DNA from 3 places in the Alteromonas macleodii ATCC 27126 genome. Region 2 is predicted to be linked to each of the others. Evidence: predicted binding sites of a transcription regulator. Region 2 holds the regulator's gene; each other region holds the start of a gene.
What was found. Region 2 encodes FliA, which starts transcription of late flagellar genes. Its sites were predicted from a motif close to CTAAAGNTNNNNNNNNNNNNGCCGATA; they were not measured.

Region 1 (10,233 bases), 1.1 Mb from region 2:
AAACACTCTGTCTGACGACGACGAGTAAAACTCTATATCGTAGTTTGAACCATCACCGCCGCTAGTCACAATTCACTATTGAATAGCGGTGTGTAACCTTTCACTTTGTTTTTAATCACATTTTCTTACAGCACTTTGATAGTACACCTCGCCATCATATGCTTTACTACGCATATAGCAACAAGTCGATTGTGCTGACTACACGCTTTAACTGTTTGTAACAATGCGTGTAAGCGGCACACACTCCCCCCTTTAAAATGGATTTTAACCACATGAAATTTATAAAGTTCGTATCGTTAGCCTTGTTTATAGTAATAGTCGTTGTGGCACTCTCCTATGAAAAAATAATAGTACGCGTATTGTTGCCGCAGTACATAGAGTGGGCACATGAAACAGATATGAAAGGCTTAAAAATAGGTCAACCGTTGAATGAACAAGAATTGGCGCTAGCAGTGGAGATAGGAATTAAACAGCCTAAGAAAGTAAGAATTGTTTATGTAGATGAAGTGCCATATCCCTACGAAAACTTCGCGCTTAAAGTGTTTGGCGAAGCCGTTGGACTTGTTGGAGAAGGAATAATAATTAACGCACAAGTTTTCGGCTATTCGATTTATGCTCGTAAAGATTTCGAGCTTAATAGACCCAAGTTAGCCCACGAATTAGTGCATGTGTTACAGATTGAACGAGCCAGTTTAGATGAAGTTGTCACCCAACACTTTTTCGACATGGCTGAATACGGTTACGATAAAGCCCCACTAGAAGTAGAAGCGTCCGCAGCCAATAAAATATACAGTGCTAATTGGTAATTTGTATTCACCAAGGATTGCATTTTAGGACGCCGGTACTTATTGCTTAGAGTAGCGTTTGTGTTAGAGGTCCGTTTTAGACAAATAGCGGACGTTTAACGCCGCGCTCTGCGGAAAATTTGTCCGGCAGCAGCGTCTTGTTAGGCTATTTTTTCTCATTCTGCATAGATCAAACTTTGAGTTGTAAATCTATTGCCACATTCCCCAATCCAAATTGATTTCTCATCAACATCTGGTGGCATAATTAATGTTTCAGGACGAATATTGCATTTTAAAAGTTCGAAGAGGCTTTGACCATCTATTAGTTGAAGTTCAAGCCTGCTGTTAATACTTTTGAGCTTTTCTGGGATTTTATTTGCAGGCTTAGTAAATTTATCTGCGGTTGTTACAAAAATACCTTTTTTAATGTCTTCTATTTCCATAGCACCGACAAAATTTCTTACTTCTGAAACTGATTCAGTGTTTTGAGAAATCCGCCTTTTTACTTGAACAGCACTAATTATGTTGCCGTTTTTAGAACACACATGCAGATCAATACCACCATCTGGGTCGTTAACATTAGCGGTTGAAGTAAGAACGTCACACGATAAATGTTCTTTTAATATAGACTGTACTAGAGACTCTGCGGCCCCTGCACTAATAAGTTTTCTATCCTCCCAACTTTTCAGCAAGTTGAGTTTAAGGTCATCGATTACTATTGAATTACTAGAAATATCGATTTCTTCTAGTACTGGGTAATGAATATATGGCTATAGGTATTTCAGCCAATTCCATTTAGCTGACCTTCTTTAGTTGAGTTCCACCAATTGCAAAAATCGCATAAATACAATATAGGAGACATTATTACCCAATCCCAAGGAGGTCGGTACTCGTCTTCAGCGAACGTCGGTGTATGATGGTATTTACTTACAGAACTTTTACAAATTGGGCAAAGTTTAGTTTTAAACGATTTTTCAATTAAATTCCAAGTATCTTTTCTACCTAAATCATCGATACCATGACCAAGTTCGATCAAACTTCTGTAGAATTGTCTTTTTATCATAAAGCTATCATTATTGTTTCAAACGAACACATCTGCAGCCTAACGCCAGCTTCCGGAGTCAGATTGCACGCCCTTGTTATGTTTCGTTAACGCCTAGTGTGCCTTTTTAGGGCTACAATTGTTTGCCATATCAAACTAGCGAAAATGACATAGAACACAAGGCTAGTAAACTCCATACCTTCTCGAAGTAATTTTTTGAGAGGTATTATATTTGCTGCTATTCCATTTAAGACACTTGATACTGAACTTATAGCTTCGTTGGCGGACGGCACTAAGTTATATAGCAGATTGCTTTCATGGCCAAGAATTAGCAAATAATAAATTATTGAGAAAAGCACTATCCATAAAACAGGCAATAAATAGCTCTGGCCAAAGTTAGAGCTCTTTTCATTTAGCCAGAAAATTAATTTCTCTTGATTGAAAGGCTTATCAGATAGCCCTTGTTTATATTTAGCCATTTCAAGAACAAAAACTTGTTTGCTTCGATATGATTTCCAATTTTATCGAAAGAGTCTTTTATTATTCTCAGAGTCTCCCTATTTGTGTTGTTTGATAACACTTCTATATTCAGAAAGTTCGGGGCTTCTTTTAAATTTGTGTTTTCTAGGTCAATACCCTGAAAGAACGTGGAATTTCTAAAGTTGGTAAAGCTCAAAAATGTAACATATCTAAATATTGATAATTGATTTAATTCATTATCTCCTTGCAGAGCTGCGAATTTAGATTTTTCGAAGCCTACGAAATCACTGAATATGCACTTAAAACAATAAAAACGACCATACTCTGTAGAATAAGAGTCGAAGAGTCCGTTGAAATTGGTGTTGATTAATTCAATTTCATCAATCAAACCTTCTTTTAATTCAAACTTGGCTTTAAATTCAGAGTTTTCAATCAACATATATTCAGCGTTTAGCTTGTTAAGTACAAACTTTCCATCTATCTCACAATTTTCAATCCGTAGCTTGTGGATTTTTATAAGGTCGTCATCCGTGTTATTAAATACAGGTTTTTTAAGGATGACACTTTCAAACGATAGGCTTTTATCAAAGGAGCAATTGTTAAATAATGGTACATCTAGCGTTGAACTGTGCTCATCACCCAAGTGTGAGCTGACATCTTCTCTAAACGTACAGTTTTGATATAATACATTATTTACATTTCCAAGCAGTTTGGACTGAGTGATAGTCCACCATTGAAAGAACTCACAATCTTGAAAAAATGCTTCGACTTTAGGAATCTCGATTGAGTGCGCAGTAAACTTGCAGTAGTTAAAATGTGCACCTTTAATTTTTCTTAAAAGTTTAAGGTAGTCAAAGTGATCTCTGCTTTCTCTACATGGAAAGAAGATAAAGTTAAATACTGTTACTTCGTTATTGCAGAAATTGACAACCTCATCACTGCCAACACCTTCCTGAAGGTAATTTTTAAATGACTCGGCATTTACTATTTCTGGGTTGTCAGGTTTTTTCCACTCAAAAGCCGATTCAGTTATATACTCGATTAATGCATCATAAAACGTTCTCAAAATGCCGTTATTTTGGAAATCGTGAGAGTAGTCATTTTTCTTGCAATGAAGGACACACTCAGTTGTGCTTTGAAAAACTTCTCGTGTGCAGTCATCGATACTACAGATTTGGCTCAATGTGATCACTCCATGATGATAGAAATTGGTCTTACCCACTAAAAGTGGACATCCATGTTATAGGAGATGTCCACTAAGTTTGGGTAAGTCCTAAATATAACGCCCGCACAAGGGGCAGCAGCAAAACGTAGCGGCGATTGGGACAAACTTGCGAAGCACCAAAACTAAATCGCCCCGTAGTTTTGATGTCCCAGCGAGCCTGCGAGCGACTTGATACGATTGTTAGCCCTACTTTACAAGCAGCTACCGTATGAGCCAAATAATCAGGCTCTAATGCTTATCCAATTAGATTCTTTGCCTGATAGCATATTTTCATATATCTCAGCATGTCTATCAGAGTATTCATCCCAAATTTTCCAGTACTTGTATTTCTTGTTCATTAGTCCCATAACAAGCTCAAGCACTACATCACCAAACAAACCTCTTTCATGTATCTGGCTAATTAACAATCTATATTCTCGCTCTGGCATAGACTTAACATTAAGCTCACCATTCTTGATGTATTTGACTCTGATGTGTTTCTCATTTTGCCCATTGAGGTAACCGTGAACCAATTGATTTCTATAATCTTGTATGAATATTTGTTCTTCTTCGGTAAAAGCACTCCATAGCTCGATAATTGAGTCAACGAGTTCGTAAGATTGTTTGCAATAGCGAACTAAATGGAGCTGATTTTTTGATACAGCCTCATTTTTAAAGCCATCTATTTTCTTGCTGTGTGAGCTCACCACATCAAGTAAGCTTGTAAATAGCAAAACCATAGCCTTTGTGATCAAAGGCCTATCACCTTGGTATTTGTCCGATAGCAAATATACCGCCCAATTATTCGTACAAATGTATGGGGTATGAAACAAAGAGTAAATTTTATTAATTATTTTAATATGTTGAATTTTTGCTTCCATTCTTTATCTCATTCCTCGTTGACCGAACCACCACATGTGGGGGTAACAGCTTATTACTGGGACTTCATAGTAACACCCGTTTCCCCTGAAAAACTATACTCTGTGTTTTCATGGGAAAGGACAATTCTCTGCTATACGTACACTAGAGACTGTCAGATTTGTTCTCGCTCTGTTATAAAAAACGTCAGATCAAGTGTTGAGCACTCCAACTCTGAATGTGAACACAAGGAACAACGCCAATAGTGAAGGCTATCGTATGGACGCTACATTTCGCCCTCAACACAAATCACCAAACTCAACACATAAAAAAACGAGTGCTTAAAAGCACTCGTTTTCAATTGGCTCTTTTACGTGGCCTAGCCCTCGTTTCCACGCTTAGCCTAGCGTATCGAAAAGCCTCAGTCGACGATAAGTGTTACTAAATTTAAACTTAGTATTCCCACCATCCTTCTTGCCACCACTCCAAAAACTCTTCAAAGTCGATGTAACCGTCGTCGTTACTATCGATAAGCTTAAAGCCTTCTTGTACGTGGCTAGCTTTCGTTTTTGGTGAAATAACGGTTAGAAGCTCGATGAACTCCGGCAAATCGATTTGGCCGTTGCCATCACGATCGAAAAAGCTGAAGTCCTTTCTAATTTCTTCAATTTTAGATTCTGAAAGTTGAGTGCTCACTCGCATTCCTTATTTCAACTGCAATAAGCACGAGTGTAACGCCCTTCTTTCTAGCTGTCTACGCCTGATTTTCTTTTGCTTTAAGTGCGCGTAAACGTTGAGCTTCTGCTTTTTCCTGACGCTTTTGTTCCATGGTCAAACGCGCTTCCGTTCCTACGTGCTCTTGTTGACGCTCTTTTGCCAGCTGAACCTGTTTTTCACGTTCTCTAAAGCGAGCAATTTGATCGTCGGTATGGGTACCAAAGCAGTGTGGGCAGCTTACACCCGGCTCATACTTATCACTCTGCTTGTCTTCTTCAGTAATTGGAAGTCTGCACGCGTAGCACTGCTCATAATGGCTTTTCTCTAAGTCGTGGTTAACTGCAACGCGATTATCAAATACAAAGCAATCGCCTTCCCACAATGACTCTTCTTTCGGCACATCTTCAAGGTACTGTAGAATACCGCCTTCTAAGTGATAAACCTCGTCAAACCCCTGCTCTTTCAAGTAAGCCGTCGATTTTTCACAGCGAATACCACCGGTGCAGAACATAGCCACTTTTTTATTTTTTGACGGGTCGAGCTCTTTCGCTACGTATTCAGGAAACTCACGAAACGTTTCGGTTTTAGGGTCGATAGCGTGTTTGAACGTACCAATTTCAATTTCATAACCGTTTCGCGTGTCAATAACCGTAACATCTGGGTCGCTAATAAGTGCGTTCCAGTCTTTAGGTTTTACGTAAGTACCAACGGTTTTGCGAGGGTCAATACCCTCAACGCCCATGGTCACAATTTCTTTTTTCAGTTTTACCTTGGTGCGATAGAACGGCTGTTCATCGTGAAGAGATTCTTTGCAAGAAATAGGATTAATACGCTCGTCGCTGTTTAAATAAGCAAGTAATGCGTCGATACCTTCGCGGGTACCAGAAACCGTACCGTTTATCCCTTCGTGGGCAAGAAGAAGTGTACCTTTAATGCCATTAGCTTCCATTGTTTCGAGAAGCGGTTGGCGGATTTCTTTGAAGTTTTCAAGCGCAACAAATTTATACATTGCGCATACAATATATTTAGACATATTTTAACCTTTGCTGATTGGAGCGTAAGACCAGTGCAAAAATGCGGCGCGCAATATAACAAAAAGGAATGATAAAAACTAGGGCGGATACGAATTAGCGCTCCTACGTCAACCCAAACTTAGCACGCAACAACGAATTGAAATGACTGCTATGCAATATTCTCAAAAGATGTGAAGTGTGACGAATTTTCTTGTTGTGAATGGTATTCTTTATCTTGTGATGAAAGGATATCGTATAGCAGCGTATTATCTTCCTTCACGGTGTTAGCGTATTCCTTTTTCAACCGCTTTTGTGTTGCCAAACTACAATTATCTACTACATCGTCGGGTAGACGTTTAGCATCATCAGTTTGTGAAAGTGGAGAGGGATTCATACTTAAATATAACCTTGCTGCCGCATAGTCTTGAGATACTAACTCAGACAAAACGCGCATTCTGCCCCATTCGCTTTCATTAGCGGCTAGCGATGGCCTTCTATAATAATTTAACGATGCAAGCTTGGATTCGATGCTGCTTTTATCATCAGATTCTGACGCTACCGCTTCAATTTCAAATGGCTCGGCAACACTATGTTGCTGCATAGCAAGATATAAAGAGAACAACGCTCCCTGCGCAGATGCTTTAGCAAGCACACCACTGCGCTCCCAGTATATACTGGGGTCAATAGGTATTTGCTCACGAGCTTCGACAGTTTCTTGCGACATTCTTATTTACAACTTCATTTGTATACTTATGTTTTCGGCAAGATAATGTTTTTCTTAAGCTTATTATCTAGAATTAGATATACTCCTATAAAGTAATCGCGCGCTCATTCATGGATTTGAAATGCAATTTAGCAACAAACAAGTACTGATTGTTGAAGACCAACGCCCTTTCCTTCTTTTATTGAAGGGGCTGATGCATTCGATGGGCGCATCTGATGTAGTTACGAAGTCATCTGCTGAACAAGCGGTATCACTATGTAAAAAGCATAAGTTTGATATTGTCATTTGTGATCTACACTTGGGAGCTGACAACAAAAATGGCTATGAGCTCATTGAAGAGTTGCGCACTCGAAGGCTTATCAGTCCCACATCGGTGTTCATTCTGATAAGCGCAGATAGCGCTCGACCGATAGTATTAGGCAGTATTGAACGTAGACCCGATGATTTTTTAATTAAGCCCTTTTCTCAAGTTCAGCTGAAGTCTCGTATTGTTCGTGCGTGGCAAAAAAGACAGTTTCTCCAGCAAGCGTTTAGTCTCGTTGAACAGGGTGAAATAAACAGTGCGATCGACCATATCGAAGCGTTACTTGACGCCCCTTCCCACTATAAAGGTCACTGTGAACAGCTATTAGTCGAGCTATATTGGCGTATAAAGCAACCCGATAAAGCGCTAGATGTGTTACGTGACTACATTGACGGAAAACCCGTGCTGTGGGCGCAAATAGCTATTGGAAAAACTTACTTGCTTTTAAAGGAGTATGAGAAAGCGATTTTAATTGCCAAGAGAACGCTAAAGCGAAACCGGTTCAATGCAGACGCTCACGATATTCTTGCGCAAGCACACCAAGCCACGACATCTGGCGACAGAGCACTAGATGCAATAAAAGAGGCAATAAAACTGTCGCCCTACTCCCTACCCAGGCATTTCAAAGCCTGTGAGATAGGTCGGCAAAATGACGATTTAGTGCTGGCAGCGAGTTCAAGCCAAGCGATCTGGGATTTATCAAAACGAACCGTTCACAAAACAAGTTTACACTGGTGCGGTATTATCCGAAGCCTTTTAGATGTCGCAGAGTTTGCAGACGACAAGCGCCAGCGCAATAAGTATCAGCAAGAAGCATTACTTACTCTGCAACGAGGAAAGTTCGATGAACATCTTCAAAAAATGGACAGAGATTTTGACGTAGATATATTTGGTACAATCGTCAACGCTAGAATTAGTGCTATTGACGGCAAGCTGATTGATGCCAAACGCCACTTAACAACGTCACAAACGCTTCTTGATGATAAGTACACGGAAGTTCCTACTGCGTTTATTCCTGACAGTATTAACGTTATGTATAAACTGGGTGAGTTTGATGATGCGCTACAGTTGAATGCACTTTTAACTTCAAGACAGGATGAGCTCGACCAAAACAGTCTAAACATGCTTGATGCGCAAGCCCTCAATGCTCAGAAAAACTTAGCCAGTTATCAACAGTTCAACCGCGAAGGCATTCAACACTATCAGCAGCAAGATTACGAACGTGCTAAAGCTTCGTTCGCCCTTGCTCAAGGCTTTGCTCCTGTAAATACAGGGGTTGCGCTTAATCTATTACAATGTCTTCTACAAATTGCAATCAAAGAAGATAAAGCCGAAATGAAACTCATTAATGAGTGTAAGCGGTTGTTTAAATTGATTGACGATATGTCACTTAAGGCGCCTTACAAAGAAAAATACACCAACCTTAGAGATGAACTCTCTAAATATATTGGCTTTTGAATTAGAAAACTGGTGAGCTATGAGATTGTTAGTTTTTTTACTGATGGCAATTTTAATCAACGCGGTTAGCGCCAATGAACAGGCGCTAGGTCAGAACGAGTCTTTTGTACTAGCCGATGCTGGTATTCACAGAATGACATTTGAAGAGCTAAACAGTGGTGAAATATTTGTTATTCGCGGATTAAAAGTACCTAGCACACAGCAATTCGAGGGTAGTCAAGCTAACGAGAAACACCTCCCAAAACTCGTCAAAGTTAAAACTGGCAAATACTATTTAAAATCGATAACTCCAGCATTTTCGAACATTGGGGTAAGACGTTTTAAAAAACCCGAATGCGATGGCTGCTTTTTCTCGCTTCAACCAAGCGCGGTTTCTTATCTGGGTAGGTGGAATATTGATTTAGAATACAAATCAAGGAATAAGGTAGAGTGGCATGTACAGAGGCAGTATTCCTACGAGAACCTTAAAACATTAAAACAAAAAAACACTAAATTGACCGAACTTCCCCTTTTCGTTGCTAACGAAGAAGGTAAAGTTCTTAAAATCGACTGGAAAGAATTATAACTTAATACCTTATTTAGTACTGAGTGCTACCACCATAAGTCGCAGCTTTCTTCTTGTATTACGAGAAGGCCAGTACTGTATCGACCGAGCTGAATGAGTACTGAGCCAAAGTATTACTAACTAATCCATAAAATTATCAACCGTTTCGATTAGCTCATCCACGTTTTCAATCAGTGTTTGACGCTGTTTCTCTGAAAGAGTTGAAAATATCTCGGCCAGTAGCGTTGCTGTCACAGTCATATTATGAGCACTACTTTGCTTGTACACATCGCTTTTATAATTATCCGGATTTTGCATTAGCGACACCAATTCTTGCTCAAACCTTTCGTTTTGCTTGCGCGAAACGAATAGCTTTCTTGCCGCATTTTGAATGTTTCTGCGATACGTTATCCAAGCGTCACCTGTAGAAATAAATTGTTGTGCGTAGGTGCTAACAATTTGTTTTTGCTCTTTACTTAGATCTCCAATACGCTCACTTATTGTTTCTTGTATTCGCTCAATTCTATCTTTAAGTCTCTCTGCTTCAGACTTTTCCAGCGCCTCTTGTCGCTCTTCCTCTTCTTCTTTATTGTCTTTTTCTAATGCCGCAAATAGGGTGACAACTTGTTCATCATCGAGTGTTTTAGCCATAGCCGCTAGTTCAGGACTGACCTCGTCTCGTACGCGCTCCCAATGCGATCTAGCTAGCTCAAGGTTGTTATAAACAATACTCGAATTAAGGGTGTCATTCTGAATCTGCTTTTTTATATCCTCTAATTGCGCTTTATAACGAATAAGTTCACTCTTCTTGTGCCAGCTCAACCAGTTTTGTAAATGCGCATCAAACTTCTCCTCTTGCTCATCTTTAAGCTCGATGTAGTCGTCCATGTACCAATACACCCACCAATCCAGGTTGTTATAGGCCAGCTTAGAACTGCATGAAGTAAGAAAAATAACAAAGACAACAACCAACAATGAACGCATAGTATTTCCTTTTTTACGTTAGTTACGTCGTGACAAGTAAAAACGCTTATTGCTGTGTACCGAAAAATTGAATTTTACTTTGATATTACGCAATAAATATCCGCAATAGAGAACTTTACG
Region 2 (10,233 bases):
TAAAGTTCGCAAGCCATACCGCGTCTTCGCGGTTTACCACACCGTCTTTATTGAGGTCATCCATCACCCCATCTTTCGGTGACTGATCGATATAGAAATCCGCTGCGCCACCCCAAACGTGACGGCTGTACTGAACATTGCCAATAGCTTTGTTGTAGAACGGAGTGCGATATCCACTCATTATGGTTAAGCCTTCAACAGCATGCCCTTCGTCATTTAAGGTGTGCAGTATTTTTTCCAGTTTCAACAAAAGGCCTGCTCGCAAATGTACATATTTGGGAAATCCTTGTTGCTGCTTGGATAGAAATTGACCTAGGGTGAAATTGGGCGACAACCTTACGTCCGTTTGTTCTGGCGATACCTCAATAAGTCCTGATGGGGGTAAATAAATGGGATTGTTTTTTAAAGGCTTATCAGGATATTTACCAATTGTGTAGCCGTTTAACTTACCTGTTTTGTCTACCTTTTCCAAAGATGTCATCACAAAGACGTTGAGCGTCGCAGTTTCACCTGACTGCGCGTTGGTGGTTTTAAGTACATAGTGCCCTGATTTCTTAGGTGCCATTATTGGCGCTTTCCCCACAACCCCGCTAACTATTGGTAGGTTCGAACTCGTCTTTAGTGCTTCACCGTTCGCATGGTGAAATTGAAAATTCCCAGTATGGCTTTTATTGTCAAACTCAACAGTGAACGTTTTATTCGGCATTACAAAAATAGAGAAAATAGGGTAGGGAACCATATTTCCATTAATAGCAAGCTTAGAGTTGAGCGTGTCATTGTCAAAGGAGCACGCATCACCGGCGCGCACTACAGTTAAAAGAGCAATCAGTACTAACAAACACTTACGCACGTTTAAACTCCTTCAATTTCTCAATAATATAGCTGTCGCGATTGTATGCATCGCGGCGAAATACAATGGTTCCTGCTTCATCTGCAAACGCTGTGAAGTACACAATAAGAACCGGTATCGGTTTCTTCAAATACAGTGTACTGGTCTCTTCACTTTGAAGTAATTGCTCAGCTTGCGGTATTGCCTCTGTCTGGCCTGAATGAGTGAGTACCCATTGAGACAGCTTCAAAGGGTTGGAGACTCTGATACAGCCAGAGCTGAAGTTCCTTTCTAATTTCGAAAAAAGGCTGTGATCGGGCGTGTCGTGAAGATAAATGGCATGCTTATTTGGAAGCATGAATTTCACTTTACCAAGGGCATTGTGCGGCCCGGGCTTTTGTCTGAGTGTATAGTGAAACGTACCACGGCTAACATTTGTCCAATCAAACTTATCGACAGGGCTGAAGCCGCTGACACCGGCGGGCTGGGCTTCGTAACCTTGCTCGACCAATAAAGAAGGATTGGTTTTTAATTTCGCCAGCTTGTCTTTAGTGGCAATACTAAAAGGCACGGTCCAGTAGGGGTTAAACACCATATACTTCATTGATTCAGCGAAAACGGGCGTTTGCCTCACTGGTGTACCGACAATCACAGGCATTCCCAGTGTTTCTTCACCTTCAGTAAATCCTCTCAACTGAAACGACGCAATGTTAACGCGTAAATATGTTGACCAAGTTTGATGAGGAAGCCATCGCCAACGCTCTAAGTTTGCATCGATTCTTTCTAACCAAGAAAACGTGGTGGCATTTAATGCTTCTAAAGTGGAACTTCCCACAATACCATCTGGCTCTATGCCCGCAGACATTTGAAACTGCTTAACCGCGTCCAGTAAATCTTTATCGAATAACTCTGAATAGGTGCCTGGCCCTAAAAGACGAGACTTCAGCAACACAACTCTTTCGCTCGTTGAGTTCAGCTTAAGTGTTGGGCCAACTGGAATTTGCGTGGTAACTGTAGAAACTGCCGTGAGTAAACTACGCTTTTTTTCTAACAGTAACTGGTATTCATGGTGTGATGGCCACATGGCCCGCAATGTTGCAGAAACACCGTTAGTTAATGCGTGATTTAGCGATGCCACAGGATCCGCTTCTCTTTGCTTAAGGAACCACTGCGAATCTGCATTGGCGGGGCTAACAAGCCCATTTAATCGATGCAGAGTTTGACTGATGAAGGCATCGGTTGCTAGTACATCTAAGAGTGCCGTATTGGCGTCGCGACTTTCGAGCATTGACGCGTGGTAATACTCGGGCGAGAAGCCATGTAACTCTGAATCAGCAATTTCATGGAGGAGTTCCTGAAGACGGTTTTCAGCATCACTAGTACCAAACCATATAAGCTGATAGCCCTGTTGAGTGTAGACCTCGCTTACCAAAACTCTATTGTGCACACGAGATGGGTTACTATTTTGTGAACCGTATATCTCCACTGAATCAACTAGCAAATTCTCCACACGCTGTCGTAAGTTAGGTTGCTTAGATGCATGAGCTACATGACTAAAAGTCAGCATGATGACAAGGCTGACCCAACAAAACGTTGCAACACGGTTTTGTAGCACTACCATGAATAATCCTTTTAAAACGAAGAGTAGGCCCTAGGAATAGTGACGTAATTATAAACTGTTCGTATGTCCCTCGGATACAAAATCTTAATCGCCCTATACAAGTCACTGTAGACAGTAATCACGCATGATTACAGCTCAGATTTGGATAACTTTTGCGTAAAACACAAAGCTGGCACGTTAGTTGAAAACTCACTAGAAGATTCACATAAAGCGTCAATTTTCTGATAGAGAGACACCAAGCCATGCAGTTATCCGGTTATCTTCAGCGATTCGATAAAAATCAGCTGCAAAATTTTACCAGTGGTTTAGGCGCACCCATCGTCCTTTTGGCAATTATGGGCATGGTTATATTGCCTATGCCGCCATTCTTACTGGACGTGCTGTTTAGCTTTAATATTGCGTTGTCGCTAGTCATTATCTTGGTGGCTGTACTTACCCAGCGTCCAGTAGATTTCGGCATTTTCCCCTTGGTGTTACTTATCGCTACCGTTTTGAGACTAGCGCTTAACGTGGCTTCTACTCGCGTTGTCTTACTTTACGGACATGAAGGCGGCGATGCAGCAGGTAAGGTTATTGAAGCCTTTGGTGCGGTCGTTATTGGTGGTAACTACGCCGTAGGTATTGTTGTTTTCGCCATTCTTCTTATTATCAACTTTAAAGTAGTGACCGCAGGTGCAGGACGTATCTCAGAGGTAAGTGCTCGCTTTACGTTAGATGCTATGCCTGGTAAGCAGATGGCAATCGATGCCGACTTGAATGCTGGTTATATTGACCAGGACCAAGCGCGCAAGCGCCGCGAAGAAATTACTGCAGAGGCCGACTTTTACGGGTCGATGGACGGTGCCTCAAAATTTGTAAAAGGTGACGCGGTAGCGGGTCTTTTTATCATGCTAATCAACATTGTTGGTGGTCTTTTCATAGGCATGATTCAGCACGGTCTTTCATTCGGTAACGCCATAGAAATCTATACGATACTGACCATAGGTGATGGTCTGGTGGCGCAAATCCCTTCATTATTACTTTCGGTCGCTACAGCCATTATCGTGACTCGTGAAAACGAGACTCAGGAAATGGGCAAAGAAATCCGCGGTCAGCTTGGTAATAATCAAGCTCTTTATATAGCCTCGGGCGTTCTATTTGTGATGGGTATAATTCCTGGGATGCCTCATATCGCATTCTTAGGGTTCTCATTCTTGATTGCAGGCTTTGCTTACTGGCAGTCGGTCCAAGAAAAGAGAAAGGCCGCAGAGCCCAAAGTGCCAGACAATGTGGTAAAAGATGAATCGGTTGCGCCTGAAGTGAAAGAGCTTGGCTGGGATGATGTTCAGCAGGTAGATACCATCGGATTGGAAGTGGGCTATCGCTTAATTCCTCTTGTCGATAAATCCCAAGGTGGCGAGTTGTTGACGCGCATTAAAGGCGTACGTAAGAAACTATCGCAAGAGCTGGGTTTCCTTATTCCGCCTGTCCACATTCGCGATAACTTGGATTTAGAGCCCAACACTTACACCATCGCTATGCTAGGCGTAACGATTGGGGATTCCATCATCAGTCACGATGAAGAACTTGCTATTAATCCAGGGCAAGTGTTCGGTAAATTAGAAGGGCGTGCCACTAAAGACCCCGCGTTTGGCTTGGACGCAGTATGGATTAAGCCCAATAAACGGGAGCATGCACAAACCCTTGGATACACAGTAGTAGACGCTGCGACCGTTGTAGCGACCCATTTAAGCCAATTACTCTCTAACAATGCATATCAACTATTAGGGCACGAGGAAGCGCAACAACTTCTTGATATGCTTGCCAAGCAGCATCCGAAACTGGTTGAAGGATTAGTACCAGACATTCTTCCTCTAAGCACCGTCGTGAAGGTACTGCAAACCTTATTGTTTGAAGGCGTGCCTATTCGCGATATGCGTACAATCGTACAAACACTCAGTGAGTACGGCACGCGCAGCCAAGACCCCGATGTTTTAGTGTCTGCAGTGCGTATTGCCCTTAAACGTTTAATTGTCCAAGAAATTACTCAAGGTGCAAAAGAGATACCTGTCATAACCTTGGCGCCAGAGTTGGAACAGATGTTGCACCAGTCACTTCAAGCAGGTGGCGAAGATGGCGCTGGCATAGAACCAGGTCTGGCAGACAAGCTGCAAAAATCATTGCAGCAAGCCAGTCAGCAGCAAGAGTTAGAAGGAGAGCCTGCAGTACTCCTTACCTCAGGCATGCTACGACCCGTTCTGTCTCGCTTCTTAAAATATTCGGTTGTTGGGCTTCATGTTCTGTCTTACCAAGAAGTGCCTGACGACAAACAAATAAAAATAGTCAGTTCGGTCGGTCAATAATCTGACACTGGGTGATTGGAGAGGTTGCAATGAAAATTAGACGTTTCTTCGGCAAAGATATGCGTGAGGCGTTAAGCCAAGTTAAAGCTGAATTGGGCAGTGACGCTGTGATCATGTCAAATCGCAAAGTCGCTGACGGTATTGAGCTTGTCGCAGCCTACGACAAAGAACCTGAGGCGAAGTTATTTACGCCGAAAGCGTCTCCACAAGCCGCTGCAAAAACACCTGGTCAAAAGGCAGTGCCTAGCTTGAGCGAAATCATTGGTGACGACGGTCCTGATAGCCTTAAAGCACTGCTAGAAAAGCAGCACGGTGGAAATAATGGCGTAGCGAGTCCCGCGCAACCCAACCAACCAATGACAGCGAATGCTAAGCACGCCAATGAAATTGCTTCGCACTTAGACTTCTCAGAAGCCTTTATTGACGACGTAGAAGCACAGCAGTCTTCTCATGAACCAGTTCGTCAGAACGCTTTCCCAGAGCATCAAGCGTCAAGTATGGATGATACCTCTGTGACGCAGTCAGCGGAGCTTGCGCAAATCAAGGAAGAGCTAGCGTCTCTTCGCGATGTATTGCAATATCAAGTGGCCGACTTGATGGAAGCTAAGAACAAACGTCAAAAACCTGTTCATCAATATCTAATCACCCGTTTAACCGATATGGGGTTAAGCAACGCGTTAGCGAAACAGCTTATTAGCTATACGCCGTCACATTACAACGAACGAGATGCATGGGTATATCTTCTTAACCTATTGGCTAATCGCATAAATGTGACAGGAAACGATATACTTAGCGCACAAGGTGCTGTTGCATTAGTAGGACCAACAGGTACCGGTAAAACAACTACCGTTGCGAAACTTGCTGCCCGCTATGCGCAAAAATACGGTGCAGAGTCGGTTGCGATGATTACCATCGATACGTATAGAATTGCCGCCTATGAGCAGCTAGCGACATACGGAAAGATTATTGGCTGCACGGTGAGAAAAGCGCAGACTAGTGAAGAACTTGCGGATTTATTATTCCAACTTCGTCATAAGCGACTAGTATTGATTGATACGGCTGGATTTAGTCAAAGAGACAGTCGATTAATTAAACAAATTAAGCAGTTTGATAACGGACAAATGCCAAATGTTAAAAAATATTTGGTAGCGCAAGCAAATACGCAATATCCTGCTTTGCAGAGAATCATTCAAGCGTATGATGATATTGAACTAAGTGGCTGTATTTTCACAAAGTTAGATGAGTGCTACTCTTTAGGAGAGGTGCTTAGTGCAGCGGTTGAATACCAATTACCGGTTAGTTATGTCACCGATGGTCAAAAAGTACCTGAAGACATTAAGATTGCAGAAGCGAAATCTTTGGTTTCCGCTGCTGCAAAGCTTTATAAAAAGTACGGTTTGAATCATACTAGTGGTAACAACGCAATTAAAACAGCATAAGCAGTATGATTGACGACCAAGCGAGTAGCTTAAGAAAAATGAAGCAATCACGGTTAATCAAAGTAATCGCCGTCACCGGTGGCAAAGGTGGCGTAGGTAAAACAAACATTACATTGAACACCGCTATCGCCATGGCGAAGCAAGGTAAACGTGTAATGGTTCTCGATGCGGACCTCGGTCTTGCTAACGTAGACGTTATGTTAGGTTTGCGTGTTGAGAAAAACTTATCCCACGTGCTTTCCGGCGAATGTACACTTGATGAAGTATTAGTGACCGGTCCGCACGGAATAAAGATCGCCCCTGCCACATCAGGCACGCAGTCGATGGCAGAATTGTCGCCAACGCAACACGCTGGCCTAATTCGTGCCTTTAGTGAGCTGCGCTCGCAAATTGACGTGCTAATCGTTGATACAGCGGCAGGTATTTCAGACATGGTGTTGAGCTTTTCAAAAGCCTCACAAGACATCATGGTCGTTGTGTGTGACGAGCCTACTTCATTGACAGATGCGTATGCATTGATAAAAATTCTGAATAGAGAGCACGGTGTTTTCCGCTTCAAAGTTGTGGCTAATATGGTGCGCGACGTGCGAGAAGGCCAAGAGCTATTTAGTAAATTAAGCAAAGTGACAGGGCGTTTTTTAGATGTTGCACTAGAATTAGTGGCGACAGTACCGTTTGACGAGAACATTCGTAAAGCAGTGCGTAAACAAACAGCCATTGTCGATGCTTACCCAGGTTCACCGGCAGCCGTTGCAATAACACAGTTGGCGAGTAAAGCCTTAACATGGCCTATTCCAGCGCAGCCAGGTGGCCATTTAGAGTTTTTCATTGAACAATTAGTTGCAGAAAAAGCCGTAGGAAGTCAGCGTTGAACAGCAAGGCAGCCGCTTATCAACAACAAACCGATAAAGCGCAGTTAGTCGAAAGACATGCGCCATTGGTTAAGCGTATAGCGCATCACTTGATAGCGCGATTGCCGGCTAGTGTTCTTGTAGACGATTTAATTCAATCAGGCATGATTGGATTATTAGAAGCCGCGCGAAACTTTGATGGTTCAAAAGGAGCCAGCTTTGAAACGTTTGCCGGTATTCGCATTCGCGGTGCTATGCTAGATGAAATTCGCAAAGGGGATTGGACACCGCGTTCAGTTCACCGAAATGGCCGAGCGATCACTGAAGCAATTTCGCAAGTAGAAAGCGAAACAGGTCGCGATGCTAGAGATTCTGATATTGCTGATAAGCTTAATGTAAGCTTGCAGGACTATCACCAAATGCTTAATGAAGTAAATGCCGGAAAGCTGGTAGGTATTGAAGATTTAGGTGTGTCAGAAGATGTTATTTCGACAGAGCAAAATCGAGGTAGCGACGCACCACTGGAAGATTTAATGCAAGGCGCTTTCCAAAAAGCGCTTGCCCATGCAATTACGACATTACCTGAAAGAGAAGCGATTGTACTTTCGCTGTATTATGATGAAGAGCTGAACCTAAGAGAAATTGGTGAGGTTCTTGATGTAAGTGAATCGAGAGTCAGTCAAATTCACAGTCAGGCCATGTTAAAACTCAAATCACGAATGAAGTCGTGGCAAGCTGACGAAGAATAGAAATTAATAACAATTAACCCCTCACTGGAGGCTATTTTGGACAAAAGCATGAAAATTCTCGTGGTCGATGATTTTTCTACCATGAGACGTATCATCAAAAACCTACTTAAAGATTTGGGTTTTTCCAACATCCAGGAAGCGGATGACGGAAGTACTGCATTGCCTATGTTGCAGCAAGGTGATTTCGATTTCGTAGTTACCGATTGGAACATGCCTGGAATGCAGGGTATTGACTTGCTTCGCGCGATTAGAGCCGATGACAAGCTCAAGCACCTACCAGTACTTATGGTTACTGCTGAAGCGAAGAAAGAGCAAATTGTTGCCGCTGCGCAAGCAGGTGTTAATGGCTACGTTGTTAAGCCGTTCACTGCAGCAACACTTAAAGAAAAATTAGATAAAATATTCGAACGTTTAGGTTGATCCAGACGCTCACCAGAGAAATGAGGTTTACTGGATGTCAACGAATGTAAACGTTCCAATTTCGTTGGAAGAAGCAAAACAGCTTGTCACCTACCTTGAAGAGGGTGACAACGCTTCAGCCAATGCCCTATTAGAAGCGGCCTCAATGAAAGAAAACGTTGAGTTATTTGCCGAAGTAGGGAAACTGACGCGTCAGCTCCATGACGCGCTGAATAATTTCCAAATAGACGACCGCATTAAAAATCTCGCGACCGATGATATTCCCGATGCACAATCCCGCCTAACCTACGTAATTGAAGAAACTGAAAAAGCTGCTAATACTACTATGGATGCAGTTGAAGCGAGCATGCCTATAGCTGAAATGCTGTCGGCGCGCATCGAAAAGGTTATGCCTGAGTGGAAGAAGCTGATGAATCGCCAAATAGAGTTGGGTGAATTCAAGGCTTTATGCGCAGACTTAGACGAATTGTTGGAAGAAGGTTCGGCACAGTCAGCTAAACTTACACAGTTACTTACAGAAGTATTGATGGCTCAAGGTTATCAAGACTTAACTGGTCAGGTTATTCGCCGCGTTATCGACTTGGTTAAAGAAGTGGAAGACAGCTTAGTTAACATGCTTACCATGTTTGGTGAACGCGACGGTGCAGAACAAACTAAACCATCTAGCGTTAAGGCCGATAAGGTTGATGGTGTAGAGGCAGAAGGCCCTATCATTGATGCCGATAAGCGCGACGACGTCGTGTCAGGCCAAGATGATGTAGATGATCTTCTGTCTAGCTTAGGTTTTTAGGGGAGCGGGCGCATGTCGTTTGATGTTGACGAGGATATATTACAGGACTTTCTAGTTGAGGCTGGAGAGATACTTGAACAATTACAAGAACAGCTCGTTGATCTTGAGAACAATCCTGAAGATGCGGATTTGCTGAATGCAATTTTCCGTGGTTATCACACAGTTAAAGGGGGAGCAGGGTTCCTGTCTCTTACCGAGTTAGTAGAAATTTGTCACGGTGCAGAAAACGTCTTTGACGTAATGCGTAACGGTCAACGAACACTAACCCCTGAACTGATGGATATTATTCTGCAAGCCACAGATGTTGTGGTTGAAATGTTTGAACGAGTGAAAGCTCGGGATCCATTAGAGCCAGCAGATGCACACCTAGTAGACTTGTTACACAAACTAAGTCGCCCGGAATCTCCAGATGAGAATATTTTTGGTGAACAAAGCGCGCCGGCGTCAGAACCTGAGCCCGCGATTGAAGAGCCAGAATTAGTTGTTGAAGAGCCTACTGCACAGGCACCAAGTTCTGGTGATAGCGGCGGTATTGACGAAATCACTGAAGATGAGTTTGAAGCGCTGCTTGATGAGCTTCATGGCTCTGGGGCACCAGGACAGTCCTCAGCGGCTAAAAGCGAACCTGCAAAGGCTGCTGCACCTGCTGCCGCTAGTGATAACGACGATATCACCGACGAAGAATTTGAAGCGCTGCTCGATGATTTACATGGCAAAGGCAAGTTTGGTGGTGAAGAAGCTGCGCCAAAGGCAAATACACCAGCTCCAGCACCAGTTACGCCGAGTGCAGCTGGTGATGAAGAAATCACCGATGACGAATTTGAAGCACTGCTTGACCAACTGCATGGTTCAGGGCAAGGGCCTACCAAGCAGGGAGCCGTTTCAAAGGCGCCAGAGCCTCCTGTAGATAAGGCAGCAACAGAAGCGGTTCAAAAAGCGAAACAAGCAGCGCCAGCTGCGCCAAAAGCGACGCCTGCTCCTAGCGCCGCAGCGCCAGCTAAAGCAAGCGCGCCTGCTGCACCAAAAGTAGCGCCTAGAAAAGATGAGAAGAAGGCGGACCAGCTGCGCCTCCAGCTGAGACTACAGTACGTGTAGATACCAAGCGCCTTGACCAAATTATGAACATGGTGGGTGAACTCGTACTAGTGAGAAACAGGCTAATAAGCTTGGGTATCAACAGTAACGACGAAAG
Region 3 (10,233 bases), 580 kb from region 2:
AGTTTGCGAGGTTGGCTGCCCTTGAGCATGACTTGTAGTGGCATGGGTTTCACCCATTAAAAGCGCATCGGGCGTCGTTTCGAAAACTGAAGCAAGTGCGCCTATTGAATCGTGTGATGCAGATTGTGTTTTCTCAATTCGCTGAATAGTACGCAAACTCAATCCAGACACATCTGCCAGATGCTGCTGACTCCATGCCCTAGCATTGCGAAGTTGTATAAGCTTTTGACTGTCTACTTTCATATCCATCTCGCGCTTCCTCCTGTTAGCTGCGATTCACATACGTTAAAAACGTAACGCGGTTAACAGTAAGAAATATCCATGGTCAGTGATACGACAGTTTTACGCCAACCCTGTGACAAAGCAAGCCTGATGGGCACGTCAACGTTCTTATTCTTTTGCTACCAGCATTCTCGTTGTGAAGCAAAGAAGGCCTACTAGTGCTAATCGTCTTGTTAACGCAGGGCATAGGTACTCAATCCCCCCACCTGCAACCGCAAATCAAATGAGCTAGTATTAATGACTTATCACAACGCAATGCGTACAATACCGCCCCCCGAAAAATAGGTTGGTGATTTATGAGTTCAAATAGTCAATTTTCAGTTGGTCAGCGTTGGTTAAGCAACACAGAAATAGAGCTGGGGTTAGGTGTCGTTATTGGTAGCGACTTCCGTTCTGTCGAAGTGTTGTATCCAGCAACAGGCGAAGCGCGAAAGTATACTAAGCAAGATGCGCCGCTTACGCGACTAATTTTTGAAATTGGCGAAACGGTCAAAAGCCAAGACGGCTGGGAAATGACCATTACTGAAAAAGAAGAAAGCCAAGATCTTTTCATCTATCACGGGCTTCGCGAAGACACCAAAGCGCAAGCGCGATTACCTGAAACCATGCTAGACAGCCACATTCGCTTGAACCAACCTGAAAAGCGCCTGTTCAGTCAGCAATTAGACAACCCTAAATGGTTCGATTTGCGCGAGCGTGCTTTAGATCATCAATACGATTACTTACGTTCAAACACCATTGGTCTTGCAGGTGCGCGCATATCGCTTATTCCGCACCAACTCCACATTGCGTCAGAGGTAGGCGGCAGACACGCACCTCGCGTATTACTTGCCGATGAAGTAGGTCTTGGTAAAACCATTGAAGCCGCGTTAATTATTCACCAGCAGCTTAAAACAGGCCGCGCAGAGCGCGTGCTTATTTTGGTTCCAGACTCGCTCATGCACCAATGGTTAGTTGAAATGCTTCGTCGCGTTAACCTTCCTTTTGCCATTTACGATGAAAGTCGTTGCGAGGCTATAGAGAAGAGCGAAGGCTTACAAGATGACGAAACATCTGACGCGAGCGCTGTGAATCCATTTGAAAACGACCAGCTAGTACTTTGTAGTATCGACTTCCTAAGCAAGAGCGAAAAACGCCAGCAGCAAATTCAAGCTGCAGGATGGGATTTAATGGTTGTCGATGAAGCCCATCACCTTGCGTGGTCAAGTGAGGCTCCCTCTGCCGAATACTTGTGTGTGGAAGCGCTGGCAAACCAAACGCCAGGCGTATTACTGCTTACCGCAACGCCTGATCAACTTGGTCACGAAAGCCACTTTGCCCGCTTGCGCCTGCTCGACCCGGCTCGCTTCCATAGCTACGATGCATTCTTAGATGAAGAATCGAAATACAGCCAACTGGCCGATGCGGTAGCGCCATTACTTTCAGACGCCGAGCCTAACGACAAACAACGCAGCAAACTCGCAGAATTCGCGCCTGACGTAATGGAACATGCGGGTGATTTAAGTGCGCCGGAAAATCGCCATGCGTTGCTGCACCAACTTATCGATTGTCACGGCACAGGTCGTATGCTGTTTAGAAACCGCCGCGCCAATATCGAAGGCTTTCCGATGCGTAAATTAAGCGCTTACGAACTGGCTTTGCCTGAGGTTTATTCAGATGCAGTGAGCGGCGGCGACTTAACCTATTCACTGTATCCTGAACGTATGGCAAGCGTGGTTAACAGCTGGACCAAGCAAGACCCGCGCGTTGAATGGCTGCTTGATTTCATGCAAAGCGTTAAGCCAGAAAAGATTCTGCTTATTTGCGCAAGCGCCCGTACAGCGCAAGAGTTAGGTGAGGTTATTCGCACGCAAACCGGTATTCGCCACAGTGTATTCCACGAAGGCATGAGCATTGTGGAGCGCGACAAGGCGGCCCATTATTTTGCTGATGAGGAAGACGGCGCACAAATTCTACTGTGTAGTGAAATTGGTAGCGAAGGTCGTAACTTCCAGTTCGCTCATCATTTGGTGCTGTTCGATTTGCCTATCACGCCAGATCTGCTTGAACAACGTATTGGTCGTCTTGACCGTATTGGCCAAACCCAAACCGTACAAATTCACGTGCCGTATTTAGCGAAAACCGCGCAGCACGTATTACTAGATTGGTATCACGAAGGGCTGAATGCCTTCGAAAAGACCTGCCCCACGGGCTCTGGTGTATTCGACGACGTTAAGCCTCTGCTTATTGGTGCGTGCTTACACCCTGACGATATGAGCGCGCGTGACGAGCTAGTGAACATGAGTGTTACGCTTAATAGCCAGCTCGTAGCGCAGCTTGAAGCCGGTCGCGATCGTCTCCTAGAGCTTAATGCTTCGGGAGAGGGCCGCGTAGAACAACTGCTTGAAGACATTATCACCCTTGATAGCGAACAAGATTTGTCGCGCTTTATGGGTCGCGTATTCGATGCTATTGGTGTTCAGCAGGACGAAAAAGGCAATGACTGCTTTATTCTTATGCCAACTGAATCGATGGTGAGCCAGCTTCCAGGTCTTGACCCAGAGGGCATGACGGTTACTTACAAGCGCCGTGTTGCCACCACGCTAGAAAACGTGCAGTTTTTAAGTTGGGATCATCCACTTGTGCATACCGCCATGGACGTAGTACTCACCGACGTGCACGGAAAGAGCAGCATGGGCTTTATTGCCGAGCCGTCTTTGCCAAAAGGCGCTTATTGGGTTGAGGCGTTGTTTGTGCTGCAGGCGCAAGCGCCTAAAGCGCTTCAGTTAGGCCGTTTCTTACCTCAAACGCCCGTGCGAGTGTGTTTAGATGCGCAAGGAAACCCGTCTGAATTGAGCTTCGACGTTAAGCGTAAAATTGGACGTAAGATCTCGGCTCAGCTTCTAAAAGCCTTGCAACAGCCGCTTGAGCTTGCCATTGAAAAGGCGCGTAAGCTTGCCCATCAGCAAGCTAACCAAAAGCAACACGACGCACTTAACAGCATGCACAGCACGCTTAACGAAGAAATACAGCGCTTGCGCGATCTTCAAAAGCGTAACCCAGCAGTACGTGACAGCGAAATTGAGTTTATTGAAACGCAAATGAACGCCCTTGATAAAGTTATTCAGGATGCAGATGTTCAGCTGGACGCCATTCGTATTGTGGTAAATAACCCGTAACCTCGAAAGGTTAAACATTCAAAAGCGACTGTGAAGTAACGAGTACATAATGGCGAACCCAAGTTTTGTTTATAACCCACCGATGACACCTTATCTTGATATTTTGTATCAAGATGAGGACATGGTGGTTGCGCATAAACCTAGCGGGCTATTGAGCGTTCCGGGCAAAGCATTAGAGCACCGCGACTCGCTGATTAGCCGGGTGAACCGTGTGTATCCCACCGCCACAGTAGTGCATCGCTTAGACATGGCGACTTCGGGTATTTTGGTGCTGGCGCTTAATAAAGACAGCCATCGCCATATCTCGAAACAGTTTGAATTACGTCAAACTAAAAAGCGCTACTTCGCTCGGGTTCATGGACATGTAGAACAAGACAGCGGAGAGGTTAACCTTCCCCTTATTTGCGACTGGCCAAACAGGCCAAAGCAAATGGTAGACTTCGAGCGCGGTAAAAAAGCCGTAACGCACTTTGACGTCATTGAGCGCACACTGGATGAAAAAGAGCGACCCTATTCTCTCGTTGCCCTTTATCCCATTACCGGTCGCTCTCACCAACTGCGAGTACATATGCTTGCTTTGGGTCACCCTATTTTGGGAGATAGACTCTATGCGCATGAAGAAGCGTTATCCATGGCGCCTCGTTTACAGCTTCATGCTGAAAGCTTGAGTCTTTCGCACCCGACACTTGGGCATTGGCTGCACTTTAATGTCGCCATCCCTTTTAGTCCGTTTTGCCCAAAGCCGCTCTCAGAAAGTTTTGAGTAGCGTTTTAACGCTATTCAACTTTATCAATAGACTCCATTTTAGTTTTAACGCACCCTGCCGATAACCTTCGTATAACGCTTGATGTACGAATTAATTTGATGCTGTCCAAGCTGAATAGATCCAGATTAAGGTAAAGGCAAACCACATTTTATGAAAAGGCACGCTCTCCTTTTAACATTTGCTGTTATTGTTTCGCTATTGCCTATGACAGCTCACTGTGACTTTTTCACAGATGTTAGTCACGCCTATCTGCCTGGAGAAGTGAAACCTTTGATGATTGGAGAAGTTGAATCCCCAATTATTGAAATTGAAGCGCAAACACCATTACCTTTGGGTGTGGCTATCATACTCACAGAGCCTTTTCCCTCTAGCCTTACGCTCGCGCAGGGAAATAGCCTTGCCAACATGCTTGCTGAAAAAGGCTGGAATGTAGTGATAAGTCCGTTTAATTTGCCGGTCAATGTCACGTCCCAGCAGAACCTACCTGCTGAATCTACAAACACCGACATGTCAGACTCTGAAACTACGTCTATGTCAGCCCAAAATATCCACCCCAGAAGTAATCAACTTACGCAGTATCTCAATTTTGAATCAGCAACTTCAGCGCTGAGTTTACAACTCAATGCATTGAATAATTATTTACAAGACAATTCAGGCTACCGTATGGTCATTGCACAAGGCATGCTGGCCACAACTTACTTGTCCGTCGTAGAGCAACAGCCTCAACTTCATCCAGACACTTTCGTAGCCATTTCACCTTTTTGGCCAGAAGAATCAACGAACACATTAGTTATAGATAATATAGCGCAGTCCAGCTTTCCAATATTGGATCTGTCACTAAGTGGATTTAACGACTGGGCGAACAGTACCACGCAAAAGCGAAAGATTAGCGCAAAAAACGCACTAAAGATGCACTATCGGCAAATAATTATTCCCAGCAATTTATTAGCCTTTAGTATAAAGGAGTTTCAGAAATCCCCTCATATTCAGATAGTTGCAAATAGCACTATTGGTTGGACTCGCCACCTAGGCTGGTAATTCGATAATTAACCGATTACGCTAAATTAGTATCCAAAACAATTACCTAAATTTAATGGTGTAAATAGCAAGCCTCTGTCCTAAGCAGTAAGATTGTTATGAACTATAATACTTTTAGCAAACATAAACGGTTGAGTTACTTGTGAGTGTTCAAGATTTCGTAGATAACAAAGCAAAGCAGCTGTGTTTCTATTTGAGAGCATTTTGGCAAGGAGAGCTTCCTATCGAGGAGATCGAGCTATTCTTTTGGGATAGTATGGAAGAATGGGGGCAAATTGATTACACCTTAACGCAGCCCTACACACAAAAAGAACGGGTTTTTTGGCATTTACTTCACCAAGTGCATTATTGGAATGAAGACAAGCTAATTAACGACCAGTTTCTTGTAGATGAACTAAATAACTGCGTGAATTTCCTTGAAGGTTTGGGTCATTGCCCACTCGACTGCGTAGGCATTCGTCCATAGTAAAACTTTCACTTCAACGCGTTATTGCTTCTCACTCTGGTTCATGGCTCAATATGCTTTTGTATTCTTGCCTAAGGCCGCAGTTTTGCTCAACGCTTTAAAAACGTTTAACGACAAACGATACCTCAGTATATTTCTTTTCGGCATTTCCAGTGGCTTCCCTTGGATCATGATTGGTTCAGTGCTATCTGCTTGGCTCAAAGATGAAGGTTTGTCTCGCTCGGCCATCGGCTTATTCGGCATTATTTTCGCGACATACTCTTTTAATTTCCTCTGGTCTCCGCTTGTCGACAAAATCAAGCCCCCACTATTAGGTCAACGACGAGGTTGGATTTTCGCTATGCAAGGCTGTGTAGTTTTGCTGTGTTTAGTGATGTCTCAACTCACTGCAGACCAAGATTTGTTTTATGTTGCATTAATCGGTTTGCTTATTGCTATTGCCTCAGCCACGCAAGATATCGCCATCGATGGTTTTCGCATTGACTGTATTGCCCAAGACGACAAAGACGGCATGTCAGCTGCGTCTTCAGTAGCCACCGCTGGCTGGTGGACAGGTTATGGCGGGCTTGGTGCTATCCCGTTCTTCTTGGCTGACATGACATCTTGGACTTGGCCAAACATTTATCTTTTACTCGGTGCTCTCATGGCTTTATTAATGTGCGCCACGTGTTTAGCGAACGAGCCACAAATTGACCGCGAAGCCTTGCTTGAAAAGATAACAGCCAAAGATACAAAGCAGCCTCCCGTTTTTCACTGGATACAAACTACTCTGGTCACGCCATTCGCCGAATTTTTCAATCGAAACGGCGTTAAATTAGCGGCGTCGTTTTTACTGTTTATCTTTCTATTTAAAATCGGTGAAGCCTTTCTAGGCCGCATGAGTATCGTGTTTTATAAAGAAATTGGCTTTTCTAATAGCGATATCGCTACTTACTCAAAATTGCTCAACTGGTGGGTAACCATTGTGTTTTCACTGTTAGGTGGATTGGTTAACATTCACTACGGTATTTACCGCGGATTAATGATTGCGGGTGTGGCCATGGCCGCGTCTAACTTACTATTTGCACTGATCGCGCAAACAGGCCCTTCCACATCTCTTTTAGCCATAACCGTTATTGTCGATGGCTTTACAGGGGCTTGGAGCACCGTTGCTATGGTCGCGTTTATCTCACTATTGTGTAATCGGGCGTTTAGTGCAACCCAATACGCACTCATGGCTTCCCTGAGTGTTGCGGGCAGAACCTTGGTCGCTTCTAGCAGCGGCTTTGTTGTAGATAGTCTTGAAGGCAATTGGAGCTTGTTCTTTATTCTCACAGCAGTCATGGTAATTCCCAGCCTTTGCTTTTTGTATTCAATTAGGCACCACATAAAGCGCGTTGAGTCACCGTAATTTTATTCTACTTCCTTGCAAGTTAGCGTTAGTTGCCTACATTTAAGGTAGGTATCTCTACCGCGTATTACTTGCAAGGATGAACGTGAGCTCAAACCAGGCTGGCCAGTCGCAGCGCAAATCATCATCAATTTCGCGGACATTCACTTTTTCAAAAGTGAGTGTTACAGCACTGTTGATCGCTATGGTTGTCATTGCGGTTTTAATCGCGCTGATGAGCAAGCAACAAGCACTCATAACAGCCTTAAAGCAGCAGAGTTATTTAGAGGATAATATTCTTGCCACTGAGTCTAGTATCAATCAATTTACGTTTCGGATGGAGAGCAGCGCGTTTTCTGGACCCGCGAATTACACTATTTTAAAGCGCGAGCTACAAGTCACCGTTCAAGGTATATCTGAATACCTTCGCAGTAGTGCAGGCCAAGCAATCTCGCCCACAGTCTTATCCGAAAGAGACTTTGCAATAGCAAAAGAAGGATTGAATAGCGCGTCTGCACGACAGGTCGCGCAAACCACACTAGATTTACTTCATACTCTTATTGAGTTACCGATAGCCGACGCAACTCAACGTATTCAACAGCAATTTAGCCTGCTGCCTATGATCAATGCCATGCAGGCGGAAGAAAACGCGTTGTTACTGCGTATTCAGGCGTTGCGCAATAAGATGCTTCTCACTACTATTTTGGGCGCAGTCGTCATTGTACTTTGGTATTTTATTGCATGGCTTTTTTACAAAAGTAACGCAAACAAGTCGCCTAAAAAGTTTGGTAAATCGAAGTTGAGACTTGCCATGGTGGATGACGATGGAGATTTGCAAAACAAAGAGTTTTTGCAGCTGATTAGCCATGAATTCAGAGCGCCAATAAGTGCAATTATCAGTGCTCTTGAACTTATTCCTAACATGGAAGAGCAGCGCACCAGACTAATTCAGCAGGCTGAACAATCCAGCTATCGACTTCTTAATCTTACCAACAACCTTACCGATGTATTAACCAATAACACTGAAGACGACCTGCACTTTTCAGATGTCGACCTAATCAGCTTGCTCGACGAATGTATCTCGCCGTTTTCTGTACGCGTAAAAGACAAAAAAATCGAATTTAATATGCACTGTAGTCACAGTGTGCCCCATTACGCAGAAACGGATCCTGTCGCCCTTTCTAAAGTGGTAGTTAACATTCTTGATAACGCCGTTAAATTTACGGCTAATGGACTGATCGACGTCACCGTTACAACCTTGGTGAAAAACCAAGGGATTTTTCTCGTTATTATAATTAGTGATACTGGAATAGGAATTGATGAGGCGACGCAAAAACGCATGTTTGAACGCTTCTATCGCGGCGAACACTCAACTGGCCAACGTTTCCCGGGTGCAGGGATTGGCTTATCTGTAGCTAAACGCAGCGTTGATAAGCTGGGCGGTGCACTACAGGTAACCAGTACAGTTGGAGTGGGTACAGAGTTTAAAATTTTACTGCCTCTGAAACCTATTGAGGATCTTCCCGCTACAAATTCAGCACCGTCTAATGCGACCTTCGCCGTAGTTGACGATTTAGAGATATCTAGGCTGCATTTACAATCAATTATTACCAAAGAGGGCTTTAGCGCACGCACGTTTTCATCTGGTGCGAACTTGCTCAATCTGCACGAAGAAATACTCCAGTTTTCAGGCATTATTGCCGATTTGTATATGCCGGGCATGAATGGTCTTGAACTAGTGAGGACGCTTAAGGCGATTTTTGGTGAACGGGTACCGCCCGTTATTGTGCTGTCAGCAACCCCAGATATTGCCAACATTATTGCAAACAGTGAACTGCCCATCTATCAAAGTTTTGTTAAACCCATCGATAGAAACCGCTTTGTAGATGCGCTCCATCACCTTACAGCAAGTAACGCAAGAGTTGTTGAAACAAAGAAAAAGGCCAATGTGTTGCTGGTAGAAGACGAGCCCATTAATGCAGAAATGGTGGAGTATATGCTTCAATGTATGGGCCACGAAGTTACTGTGAGTTACACCGGTGACGACGCTATTATTAGAGTGAGTGAAAATGCGTTTGACTGTGTGCTGTTGGATATCAACTTACCAGATATCAATGGTTTGGAAGTCGCTAAAATAATGAAAGAAGGTCACCCTGACCTTCCGATCATCGCCCTTACGGCCAATGCCCACAGAAGCGATAAAGAAGCGTCGCTGCAGGCAGGTATTCGATATCACTTAGTGAAGCCTGTCACCTTTCAAGAGCTCAAAAACACCCTACGCCTAGCACTATAACGCGCCAGGCGCTGCATAAATGCGATATTGATTTCGGCCGTTTTCTTTTGCTTCATAAAGCGCCTGGTCGGCACACTCAAGCCATGCCATCGCTCCTTTAAAGTCAGGAGAGAATTGTGCAAGGCCTAAACTAACAGTGAAACTTATTGACTCACCTTCGTGTTCTACCACTAAACGCTGTGCTAATTGTCGGATACGTTCAGCAACGATCTTGGCATCTTCAACTGAAGAGTCATTCAGAATAATGGCAAATTCCTCTCCACCGTAGCGCCCTGCAAGGTCGGTTTCCCGCACACAGCGCTTAATCAGCGCTGCTAACATCTTAATCACCTTATCCCCAGCCTGATGACCATAAGTATCGTTAATGCGTTTGAAATGGTCGATATCGAGCATAAGCGCAGTACTTGGCTTTTCTCGGCGCACACAAAGTTTGTGCATCTCATCAAAGCGTTCCTGCCAGTAGCGACGATTATATAGCCCAGTGAGACCGTCCACGCGGCTCGCAGTTTTCAACTCTTCGTTAAGATGCTCCATTCCACGCTTACCGAGCGCCTGCTCAGTGACATCGTAAACAAGCATACAAAACCGCTCTACGTTGCCGCGCTTATCGACAATAGGGAACATGGTCACATTTTGGTACATGAACTCTGCAGCGCTGGTTACAGGGCGATTACAACCAAACTTAAACAAGTAAGGACGCTGCTCCCAAATAATAAACACCGGGCTCTTCAAATTGAACACAGGGTCAACTTTGGTTCTCAGCCATTTTTCTTCTATTTCCGGGAAATGAGAAAAAAGACTGTCTCCAATGATTGCTTCCGCTTTCTTTGCACCATGGTTTTCAAGAAACTTGTTCCACAC

Region 1: MASE_RS09435 (VC2046/SO_2500 family protein) is a predicted target of FliA. The motif match lies at 6,856-6,882, and genes of this name have one in related genera.
Region 3: MASE_RS02540 (DUF3530 family protein) is a predicted target of FliA. The motif match lies at 4,243-4,269, and genes of this name have one in related genera.

What each region holds. Positions count from the first base shown of each region.
Region 1 is NC_018632.1:2,219,310-2,229,542, reverse strand. It holds gene MASE_RS09470 (DEAD/DEAH box helicase) at 1-28, shown strand, start outside; gene MASE_RS09465 (hypothetical protein) at 273-806, shown strand; gene MASE_RS09460 (restriction endonuclease) at 962-1,477, opposite strand; gene MASE_RS09455 (hypothetical protein) at 2,252-3,529, opposite strand; gene MASE_RS09450 (hypothetical protein) at 3,754-4,392, opposite strand; gene MASE_RS09445 (EF-hand domain-containing protein) at 4,823-5,071, opposite strand; gene trhO (oxygen-dependent tRNA uridine(34) hydroxylase TrhO) at 5,124-6,119, opposite strand; gene MASE_RS09435 (VC2046/SO_2500 family protein) at 6,269-6,823, opposite strand; gene MASE_RS09430 (response regulator) at 6,945-8,585, shown strand; gene MASE_RS09425 (hypothetical protein) at 8,605-9,150, shown strand; gene MASE_RS09420 (DUF6279 family lipoprotein) at 9,271-10,113, opposite strand.
Region 2 is NC_018632.1:1,146,705-1,156,937, forward strand. It holds gene MASE_RS04870 (D-Ala-D-Ala carboxypeptidase family metallohydrolase) at 1-850, opposite strand, end outside; gene MASE_RS04875 (L,D-transpeptidase family protein) at 843-2,450, opposite strand; gene flhA (flagellar biosynthesis protein FlhA) at 2,693-4,792, shown strand; gene flhF (flagellar biosynthesis protein FlhF) at 4,822-6,231, shown strand; gene MASE_RS04890 (MinD/ParA family protein) at 6,237-7,103, shown strand; gene MASE_RS04895 (RNA polymerase sigma factor FliA) at 7,100-7,831, shown strand; gene cheY (chemotaxis response regulator CheY) at 7,868-8,251, shown strand; gene MASE_RS04905 (protein phosphatase CheZ) at 8,286-9,041, shown strand; partial or broken gene MASE_RS04910 (chemotaxis protein CheA) at 9,054-10,233, shown strand, end outside.
Region 3 is NC_018632.1:570,320-580,552, reverse strand. It holds gene MASE_RS02555 (DUF4019 domain-containing protein) at 1-249, opposite strand, end outside; gene rapA (RNA polymerase-associated protein RapA) at 579-3,440, shown strand; gene rluA (bifunctional tRNA pseudouridine(32) synthase/23S rRNA pseudouridine(746) synthase RluA) at 3,490-4,206, shown strand; gene MASE_RS02540 (DUF3530 family protein) at 4,357-5,244, shown strand; gene MASE_RS02535 (hypothetical protein) at 5,387-5,710, shown strand; gene MASE_RS02530 (AmpG family muropeptide MFS transporter) at 5,754-7,100, shown strand; gene MASE_RS02525 (response regulator) at 7,186-9,372, shown strand; gene MASE_RS02520 (sensor domain-containing diguanylate cyclase) at 9,367-10,233, opposite strand, start outside.